DNA from 2 places in the Clostridium sp. DJ247 genome. Region 1 is predicted to be linked to the other one. Evidence: a T-box and tRNA genes for the amino acid it is inferred to sense, from the RefSeq annotation. Region 1 holds a T-box; the other holds one or more tRNA genes.
What was found. The T-box of region 1 lies ahead of thrS (threonine--tRNA ligase). A T-box ahead of a tRNA ligase gene usually reads a tRNA of that ligase, here a tRNA-Thr.

Region 1 (5,680 bases):
ATATTTTAAAATTAATTATTTATAAGAACTAATTTTAAAATATACATAATAGAAAAAATGCAGCTAAGCCGCTGCATTTTTTATGAAATCTATATTAAGCGTTCAATTGTTTCTTAGCTACTTCAACTAATTCAGCGAATGCTTTTGGATCATTTATAGCTATTTCTGAAAGCATTTTTCTATTGATATCAATACCTGCATTCTTGATTCCATTCATGAATCTTGAATATGAAAGTCCACTTAATCTTGAAGCAGCATTTATTCTTGCTATCCAAAGCTTTCTGAAATCTCTTTTCTTTAATCTTCTTCCTACGTAAGCATTTCTTAATGCTCTTATAACTGTTTCATTAGCAGTCTTGAATAACTTGCTCTTTCCACCATAGTAGCCTTTTGCAAGCTTTAATATTTTTTTATGATATTTACGAGCGTTTACAGCTCTTTTTACTCTTGCCATCTAAAAAAACCTCCTTCTATCGCCAGTATATTATACATAAGGCATTAATTTCTTCATTACTTTTTCTTGAGTTTCTGAAACGTATGCTGTCTTTCTAAGATTTCTCTTAGTCTTTGCGCTCTTCTTTGTTAATATATGGCTTTTGAAAGCTTTTGCTCTTTTAAGTTTACCTGTACCTGTAACTTTAAATCTTTTTGCTACACTTTTTTTAGTTTTCATTTTTGGCATAATAAATTCCTCCTCTCAACTATGCTTTCTTTGGTGATAAAACCATTGTCATATTTTTTCCTTCTAGTTTTGCTTCTTTTTCCTTTATACAAACATCTTCTAACTTGGTAAAAAAAGCATCTAGTATCTTCTTACCAGTAAATGAGTAATCAGCTTCTCTTCCTCTAAATCTAACTGTTACTTTAACCTTATCACCTGCAAGTAAAAACTTTCTTGCATTGTTTGCTTTAATGGAAACATCATGCTCTTCAATTGTAGGGCTTAGTCTAACTTCTTTTATGTTAACAACTTTTTGTTTCTTTTTAGCTTCTTTATCTTTCTTAGATTGCTCATAAATAAACTTGCCAAAGTCCATTATTTTACATACGGGTGGATTAGCATTTGGAGATATCATAACCAAATCTAATTCTTTTTCTTCAGCAATTCTTAGAGCTTCTCTAGACGATATTACCCCTAATTGTGAACCGTCGTCTCCAATAACTCTTAACTCTTTTTCTCTTATTTCCTCATTTACAAGAAAATCTTTATTTATGATTTTCACCTCCTAGGTGGATTTAACAATATATATTTCTATATACATAAAAAAGGACGGCATAAGCCGTCCTTAGAATACAATACTACAGTAAATTCTAATACCTTACTAGCTTTGCTGTAAGGTGAGAAACGGCTGTTTCTTCTTAACAAATGATATTTTACCACCTATATAATATATTGTCAACTATTTATTTAATCAACATAACTTATTTTTTTACTAATTTCATCACTAATTTTTGAAATAAATTCCTCTAAACTCATAGTTCCAAGATCACCTTGTTTTCTGCTTCTAACAGCTACATTTCCATCCTTTGCTTCCTTATCACCAATAACTAGCATATAAGGAACCTTTTGAAGTTGAGCTTCTCTAATCTTGTATCCGATTTTTTCATTTCTTACATCTATTTCTACTCTTATATCATTTTCCTTTAGTTCACCTGCAATTTTGTTTACGTAATCTATTTGCGCATCAGTTATATTCATAATTTTAATCTGTACTGGTGCAAGCCAAGCTGGGAAGGCCCCTGCATAATGCTCAGTTAATATTCCTATAAATCTTTCTACAGAACCAAACACAACTCTGTGAACCATAACAGGTCTGTGCTTTTCTCCATCTGCACCTATATAATTTAAATCAAACCTTTCTGGCAATTGAAAATCAAGTTGTATAGTTCCACACTGCCATGTTCTTCCTATGCAATCTTTTAAGTGGAAATCTATCTTAGGACCGTAGAAGGCACCATCACCTTCATTAACTTTGTATTTAAGTCCAATAGCTTCCAATGCATCTCTTAATCCATTAGTTGCTATATCCCAATCTTCATCACTTCCCATGGAATCCTCTGGTCTTGTTGAAAGTTCAACAGAATATTCAAATCCAAATACCTTGTAGAAACTATCTATAAGTCTTATAACATTCAATATTTCGTCTTTTGTGTTTTCTCTAGCCATAAATATATGAGCATCATCTTGAGTAAAACATCTCACTCTCATTAAACCATGTAACGCACCTGATTTCTCATGTCTGTGAACAACTCCCATTTCAGCATATCTTAAAGGAAGCTCCCTATATGAGTGAATTTGGTTTCTATAAACAAGTATTGATCCAGGACAATTCATAGGCTTTATAGCATAGTCTCCCTCATCAATTTTAGTAAAATACATATTCTCTTTATAATGGTCCCAGTGTCCTGATTGATGCCATAATGCTTCGTTTAGTATAATAGGTGTCATTATCTCATCATATCCAGCTTTTCTATGCATTTCTCTCCAGAAGTTTTGAAGTGTGTTTCTTACTACCATTCCTTTTGGGTGGAAGAATGGAAATCCCGGACCTTCTTCATGGATACTAAATAGATCTAATTCCTTACCTAGCTTTCTATGATCTCTTCTTTTTGCTTCTTCCATCATATGAATATATTCTTCTAGCTCAGCTTTTTTTTCAAAGGAAGTACCATATATTCTTTGAAGCATTTTATTCTTTTCATCGCCTCTCCAATATGCACCAGCTATTGATAACAACTTCATAGCTTTAGATTTTCCAGTGGAAGGTACATGAGGACCTGCACATAAGTCTACAAAATCGCCTTGCTTATAGAAAGAAATAATTTCATCTTCTGGCAAGTCATTTATTAATTCAACTTTATAGGACTCACCTTTTTCCTCCATCAATTTTAAAGCTTCTTCTCTTGATAACTCAAATTTTTCTAGTTTTAAATCTTCTTTTACTATCTTATTCATTTCTGCTTCTATTTTTTCAAGCATTTCTGGTGTAAATGAAAAATCAGCATCAAAATCATAATAAAATCCTGTGTCTATTGCTGGTCCTATAGCTAACTTAACCTTTGGATATAGTTTTTTTACTGCTTGAGCTAGTATGTGAGATGACGTATGCCTTAATATTTTTCTTCCGTCTTCATCTTCAAAAGTTAATATTTCAAGCTTACAATCATCATTAATTTCTTGCATTAGTTCTACTGTTTCACCATTTACTTTAGCACCTAAGGCCTTTTTAGCTAAGGATTTACTTAGTTTAGCTGCAACTTCTACAACTTTTGTTCCTTTTTCCACTTCAATTACATTTCCATCTTTTAAAGTGATCTTTAACATAGTACTCTCCTCCTATAATTATATAATCTTTATTGAAAATTAATTATTTGTAAAAACAAAAAACCCCTCCCGTATATGGGACGAGTAGTTATCGTGGTTCCACCCAAATTCAACAGTTAATATATAATAATATTGTAATGTTTAATTAATATTACAACAAATATATTTACTGTTATCTCTGAGACCTTAACGCGGCTAACGGAAATACTTACTATAGTTCAGTATACAACTCAAAGGTGGTTTTCAATAATGCTTACTCAAAGAACTTTACAGCCAACGAGTTCTTCTCTCTTAGAATAGCCTATTATTTACTCTTCCTTGTCATAATTTTTATTATTTTATATTTTAATATAAAAACAAAAAACCCCTCCCATACATGGGACGAGTAGTTATCGTGGTTCCACCCAAATTCAACAGTTAATATATAATAATATTGTAATACTTAATTAATATCACAACAAATATAATTACTGTTATCTCTGAGACCTTAACGCGGCTAACGGAAATACTTACTATAGTTCAGTATACAACTCAAAGGTGGTTTTCAATAATACTTACTCGAAGAACTTTACAGCCAATGGGTTCTTCTCTCTTAGAGCAGCCTGTTATTTACTCTTCCTTGTCATCATCTTTCTTCTATAGATTTCATTATATTATTTATATATATATATGTCAATATACAAATTTAATACTTATATGCCTTATATATCATTGTTCATATACTATGCTGTAGATGACCATATATTTAGTAATTTATATTAATCACTATATTTATATTCATACTTTATGTATGCTATGTTTTATTTTTTTACAAGTTTTGCAATCTTCACAAAAATTCACTCTATCAGTAAACACTTTTTTAACCGTATCTATCAATTCTACATTTTTGCAGTTATCAACACAATGAATAACTATTTTTTCAGGAGCATTAGTAATTAATACACTGATAAGCATATCTTCTGTATTTGTGTTATCTTTATATTTTAAATCATTTAAATCGCTAAATAATTCTTTAGATATATCTCTACCTTCCTTATCTTGTATTAAATAAGTTCCATCATTGTTAACTACTATATTTACCAAGTCAATCTTACTTTCTTGTACTTCTACAAAATATTTTAGTAGTTTAATAAATTCATTATATTCTTTTTCCACCATGTATCTCTCTACGACTTTGTCAATTATACTTTCTAAATCTTCCTTAATTTCTTTCATTCTAAAAGTTATAAATCCATTTATATTTATTTCTTTATTTTCATTTATACATTTAACTATTTTATCTATAATAGTATTCTTTTTATTCATACAATATATTGAACCTTCATCAATTAAAGCGTCTTTTCCTCTTAAAACCTCTAATACTACATTTTTAATTTCACTAATTTCATCATGTTTCAAAAAAAAGTATGTATCAGATAAAAAGTTAACCATGTCTTTCTTGTAAAATTCATCAATAACTACGCTGTACAGTATATTGGCTACATGTAAGTTAAATAGATTGTGTAGTCTTTCACTAATTGTTTCATCACAAAAAATCTTTACGAAGTGAGTATTATTTTCTATGCTTTCTGAAATTCCTATAATTACATTTTTATTTTTAAAATACTCTCTTGTATTACTTATTCCACTTATTACATCTTCTCTATCATTGTCGTATACCACAGTTAACAATAGCATTATTCACACTCCCTTCTTAAAATAGTATGTGTTTAAATGGATTGTATATGCAAATTCTTTTTGTCAAATGTCGACAATACATTATGAACTCCCTGACCGAAATTTAACTTATACTACGGTATATATTACCATGTTTCGTCACGTTAAATATTTTTAATTAGTCTAAAGCTCAAATTTGAGAAATACCTAAGAACTTTGATAAACTCGTACCTCAAACATATCTAAAGTTCTAAGGTCTTTCTCAAATTTTCGCTAAGACTAATAAAAAAATATTTAAATGTGACTTCAACATTGGTAATATATACCTACGCATAAGTTAAATTTAAGCTGTGGTTATAGATAATTAACCCTAAAAATTAGTTTATCATAATGTCAATTTGCCACCTTTATATCTAAAGTAAGATATAGGAAGATTTTAACTAATGTATGCATGTAAAACTTATATCTAAAACTCTAGTTGAAACTTAAGGATTAAGGCTATAAAATATTACAGAGAATGTAAATATGAAAGGATGGTATCATGAAATATGCTATAGTGGATTTTAGAATAGATGTTGAAGAAAAAAAAATGCTACAGCAATTAGGATGTCAGGTATTAGTTTGTCCACCATCCAATTTACTTTATGATGCTATTTGTGGACACCCCGATATACTTCTACACATAATTGATAACAAAAA
Region 2 (5,680 bases), on a different contig from region 1:
GGATGAATCAGCTATAGTGTTCATTGCATCTACAAGTCTTTCCTTATCATCATATGCATTATTCAACTTAGAAGATATTTCATTCACTTTTACTATAACTTCATAAATTGAAGTATTAATGTTATTGAAAGCCTCTTTTGTCTTAACTACTGCTTTATTTTGTTCCTCAGATATGCTTTTTACACTTTGTATTTTATGCTTAGAATTTATAATACTATCTTGTATTGATTTCACAATATCTTTAGCAGTATTACTATAACTGTTTGTATTTTCAGCCAGTGCTCTAATTTCATCAGCAACCACCGAAAAGCCCCTTCCAGCCTCACCAGCTCTTGAAGCTTCAATTGCTGCATTAAGTGCCAGTAAATTAGTTTGCTCTGATATATTTGTGATAGCCTCCACTATATCATTTATAGATATTGCTTTATTATTTAAATCATCAATAGTATCTACAATATGCTTTGAAACCTGCTCATTTTCCAAGGACTTTTGTTCTAATATTTTTATTGTATTTAAGTTCTCACTATTTATATCAGAAATCTTTTCAGATAATAATTTTGTGTCCTCTGCATAAGAAGTAACATCTTGAATTTTATTTGTAAAATCTATTGTAATCTTATTTCCATCATTAATTAAATTCATTTGTTGAGAAGTATTATTTGTAACGTCTAGCACATTTTCAGTTAAATTGTTTATCATTTTAGATGTTTCATCCATAATTGTTGATAATGTATTTGAGTATGAAGATACCTCTGAAGAAGAATCCTTAACCTTTACAACCAGCTTTTTAAGATTATTTATCATATTATTGAAACCTATACAAAGTATTCCAAATTCATCATTTTTATTATAATTACTATGAACATTAAGGTTTCCACTAGATGTTTCTTCCATTAGAATTACTAATTCATCCACTGGTTTTAATGTTTTCTTAACTAGTACAAGTATACTAATAATGGATATAAACAATATGACTAATGCGCTTATTGTATTAATTATATTAATATATGTAACAAATTGAAGTGCATCTTTTTCATTTTTAATAGTAATTACTCCCCATTTATCTGAATCACCAGGCAAATTAACTGGAGTATATGAACTAATTACTTTATTCCCGTTTAAATCAGTGTATTCCGTAGTCCCTGAATCACCAGTTAAAACCTTTTTACTTATAATGCCTAGCTCAGTAGGAACCTTAACATCCTTTTGTTCTGTTTTTTGGTTACCTTTTTCATCTAATAATACTTTACCCTGTGAATCCTTAACTAATACTGTTTTTTTCAAGGTTTTGTAATTATATAGTTCTTGCACTTGATTTTTTTCTGTATGAGCTAGTACATTTCCATCCCCATCAATTATGTAAGCAGTTATATCATTTTGTTTATTATACTTTTCAACTAGTTTTTGAAGCTCGTCTAACTTTAAGTCAGAACCTAGAATCTTAATTAAATTCTTATTATTGTCATATACAGGAGATATAATTGATGCTACTGCAGTATTTCCCATTAGCGAATAATACGATTTTGTTACGAAAGGTTTTTTCTTCTTCATTTCTTCAATAAACCACCATCTGTTTGCCCTATTTCCTAGTTCTCCACTAGATCTTGCTGTCTGATTACCATCCACATTTTGAAGATAAATCAAATCAAAATATGGATTTCGATTTATAGTATTGATTAAAACTGTTTTCTGTTTGGATGCGTCAAGATTTACAATATCACTGTTTTCTGCAAGTTCACAGGTTAAACTATAGGATTTTTCTATAAATTTTTCTGAACTATCAGCTATAGACTTGGCTATAGATAAATTATTATTTTTCACATAACTTAGTAAATTTTTTTTAATAATATAATCAGTAATTGTAGATAATAAAATAACAACTACTACTATTAAAAGTACTATAAAAGATACCAACTTAAATTTTAATGAACTTCTTTTCATAGTTTCTCTTCCCTTCAAATATAATATTATATAATATTATCATTTTAAGTAGTATTTTAGTATAATTTCATGTTAAATTTTGAAAAATCAAGTTAAATTTTCACGATTTAAGTCTATTTTTCTTTTAATAAATTATTTTAACTTTCCTTAATAATCTTCAATGTGATAGAACAAAGCGTCCTTAGAAACCACTTTTTTTTACCTTAACCTTAGTTACAGTTTACCCCTTGTAATATTTTTCCGTAAATTTGCTAATCCTTTGTTTTCAATGCCTTGCGGCATGTTTTTTGTACAAAAAAATTTTAAATTCCTACTAAATAAAAATAGCTTCCTAATTATATAAGAGTTATAAGCAAAAAACTTATAGCTCTTTTTTTCTTAAAATTTAAAACCTATATTATTTTTCAGAAAAATTTTAATGATACTTAATGATAATTATAAAAAATTTAAATTTATTTTACACTTGTACAAAAAAACAAAGCTGAAAGTGTAACCTTTTCAGCTTTGTTTTTATACTATAAAATTGGTGCTGGAAAAGGGAATCGAACCCACGACCTACGCATTACGAGTGCGTCGCTCTACCGGCTGAGCTATTCCAGCATATAAAAATTAATTTTTAATTTTACATTATTTGTAACAAAAAACCCTTGAAAACTTACTGATTCATGGTACTTCATTACGAATCAGTTGCTCTGCCAACTGAGCAATAGGAGCATATTATATTTTAATTTTAATACTACTTTAAATTATTATCAATAATTATATTTAAAACCTATTAAGTATTTAATTTCCAACATTTCATTGTATAATGATCTAAAAGATAATCCTAAATGAAATTTAACTATTAAAATCCACCAAATGTTTCAGCTTATTTAATTCTTTTTTCATGATAACTTTTTGATTTCTTATTATAACTTAAAAAGCCTCTTAAGTAGCATTTAACCACCTAAGAGACTTTTAATAATTTCATCATTATTCTTGATGTATAACATCTAAATTACCAAACTTACTAAACTGTCCAAGCCATGCCAGCTTCACCGTCCCTGTTGGACCATTTCTTTGCTTTGCTATAATACATTCTCCTATGTTTTTATCTTCAGTTTCCTTATTATAATATTCATCTCTATATAAAAACATAACTAAGTCTGCATCTTGCTCAATTGATCCAGATTCTCTAAGATCTGATAACATAGGTCTATGGTCTGCTCTTTGTTCTGGTGCACGTGACAGCTGTGATAGTGCTATAACAGGACACTGCATCTCTTTGGCTAAGGCCTTTATAGATCTTGAGATCTCAGATACTTCCTGTTGCCTACTCTCAGATCCTTTACTTCCAGACATAAGCTGTAGGTAATCAATTACTATTAAATCTATACCATGCTCTATTTTTAATCTTCTACATTTAGATCTCATTTCCATAACAGAAATACCAGCTGTATCATCTATATATATTTTTGCCGCTGCTAAAGGACCTGACGCCTTAGCAATATTCTCCCAATCCTTGTCTTCAAGATTACCAGTTCTAAGCTTTAACATATCAACATGAGCCTCTGAACAGAGAAGCTTATATGCCAACTGTTCCTTGGACATTTCTAGTGAAAATATTGCTACACTTTTACCAGATCTTAAAGCAGCAAATTCTGCTAAGTTAAGTGCAAAAGTAGTTTTTCCCATAGATGGTCTTGCTGCAATAAGTACCATATCACCTTTTTGGAATCCAGAAGTTTTATCATCAAGCTCTCTAAAACCAGATGGAACACCTGTGGTTTCCCCTTTATTATTAAAGAGTCTTTCTATTTCTAAAAAACCTCTTTCTAAAACAGTACTCATGGGTTCAAAATCCGAAGCTGTTCTGTTATCTGCAATATTAAATATTTCCTTTTCAGCTAAATCAATTGCTCTTGGCACATCATCTTGACTATTATAACTCTCTTCAATTATTTTAGTTGATGCTCTAATAAGCTTTCTTAAGGTTGATTTATCTTTTACAATCTTTATGTACGACTGTATGTTTGCAGTAGATATTATAGAACCACTTAGTTCACTAATATATGTTATACCACCTGAGGCTTCCAGCTTATCCTTAGCCTTTAGACTTTCAGTAAGTGTTATTATATCCACTGCAATATCTTTCTGAAATAAATCTAATATAGCCTCAAATATAACTTTATGTGCATCTTTATAAAAATCCTCAGTTTTTAAAACTTCCATAGCCTCTGCTATGGAAGTTTTATCTATAAGCATAGATCCTAATACACTTTGTTCAGCTTCTATACTATGTGGCATACTTCTAATAGGTGTATCCATGTGTCATCTCTCCTTAGAACTAGCTCTCAAACACCAAATTCATAAGTTCTTCGATAGTTTTTACTGACTTGACTTCAATATCATTAAGTCCTGAAGGTACTTCTTTTGAGTTATCTTCTGGGATAACTACTAGTTTTATTCCCTTCCTTCTTGCACCATAAATTTTTTCAAATATTCCTCCAACAGGCTTTATTTTTCCCCTTAAAGAAATTTCTCCTGTAATAGCAACATCTTGTCTCAACGGTTTATTTAATAGTGCACTTATAATGCAAACCGTAATAGCTGCTCCGGCAGAAGGCCCATCTATTTTACCTCCACCTATTATGTTTACATGTATATCATAATCGCTTATATCTTTATCAGTGAGCTTTCTTATAACAGAAGCTGCATTAAATACAGAATCCTTTGCCATACTTCCAGCAGTGTCATTAAATCTCACTGTTCCTCTACCTTTTTCTTTTGCTTCAAAGACAGATGCTTCTATTTCTATACTTGACCCAACATAACCACTAACCCCTAGTCCATATATATGTCCAACATCATACTTTGAATCTATGTTAACTTCTTCAAAAGGTACAAGTCTTCCTATTGAGATAACCTGTTTTAAATCTTCAACAGATATACTAATTTTATTCTCTAATAGAGATCCTTCTTTATTATATAATACATAACCGTATACATCTGCAAGCATATTAACAGCTTTTCTTCCTTCTATTGTATATCTACTTATTAGTTCAGCTGCCCCAGCTTCTAAGTGTACATTGATCTTCTTTGCAGCATTTTCAACTATATTTTGTATATCTTTTGAATTTAATGGCTCAAAATAAACCTCTGTACATCTAGATCTTAAAGCCGGATTTATCTCACTTGGTTCTCTAGTCGTAGCTCCAATAAGCACAAAATCTGCAGGAGCACCATTTTCAAATAAATACTTTATATATTTAGGCGTATTTTCATCTTCAGGATCATAGTAAGATGATGAAAACTCTACTCTCTTATCTTCTAACACCTTTAATAATTTATTCTGAAGCATCTCATCCAATTCACCAATTTCATCTATGAATAGAACTCCACCATGAGCTTCTGTAACTAGTCCTAATTTTGGTTCAGGAACGCCAGTTTCAGCCAAATCTCTTTTAGTACCTTGATATATAGGATCATGTACAGATCCTAGAAGAGGATTAGCTATTTCTCTTGGATCCCATCTTAAAGTTGTTCCATCTACCTCAACAAACTTAGCATCTTTATCAAATGGAGTATACTTTAGTCTTTTTACTTCTTCTAACGCAAGCCTAGCTGCTGTTGTTTTTCCTACTCCCGGTGGACCATATAAGATAATATGTTGTGGATATGGAGATGCTATTTTAGATAAAATAGATTTTATAGCCCTTTCTTGTCCGATAATTTCATCAAATACCTCTGGTCTAAGTAG

Region 2: it has a tRNA-Thr gene. The T-box ahead of thrS (threonine--tRNA ligase) is inferred to sense a tRNA for this amino acid. The anticodon was not compared.

What each region holds. Positions count from the first base shown of each region.
Region 1 is NZ_JABAIW010000015.1:68,350-74,029, forward strand. Features, by position in the region: gene rplT (50S ribosomal protein L20) at 95-454, opposite strand; gene rpmI (50S ribosomal protein L35) at 485-682, opposite strand; gene infC (translation initiation factor IF-3) at 702-1,223, opposite strand; ribosomal protein L20 leader region at 1,257-1,367, opposite strand; gene thrS (threonine--tRNA ligase) at 1,409-3,325, opposite strand; T-box leader at 3,399-3,659, opposite strand; T-box leader at 3,700-3,960, opposite strand; gene ytxC (putative sporulation protein YtxC) at 4,103-5,002, opposite strand; gene HGI79_RS08215 (DUF6873 family GME fold protein) at 5,523-5,680, shown strand, end outside.
Region 2 is NZ_JABAIW010000055.1:10,312-15,991, forward strand. Features, by position in the region: gene HGI79_RS18270 (methyl-accepting chemotaxis protein) at 1-1,941, opposite strand, end outside; tRNA gene HGI79_RS18275 (tRNA-Thr) at 2,466-2,541, opposite strand; gene HGI79_RS18280 (replicative DNA helicase) at 2,914-4,248, opposite strand; gene lonC (Lon family ATP-dependent protease) at 4,268-5,680, opposite strand, start outside.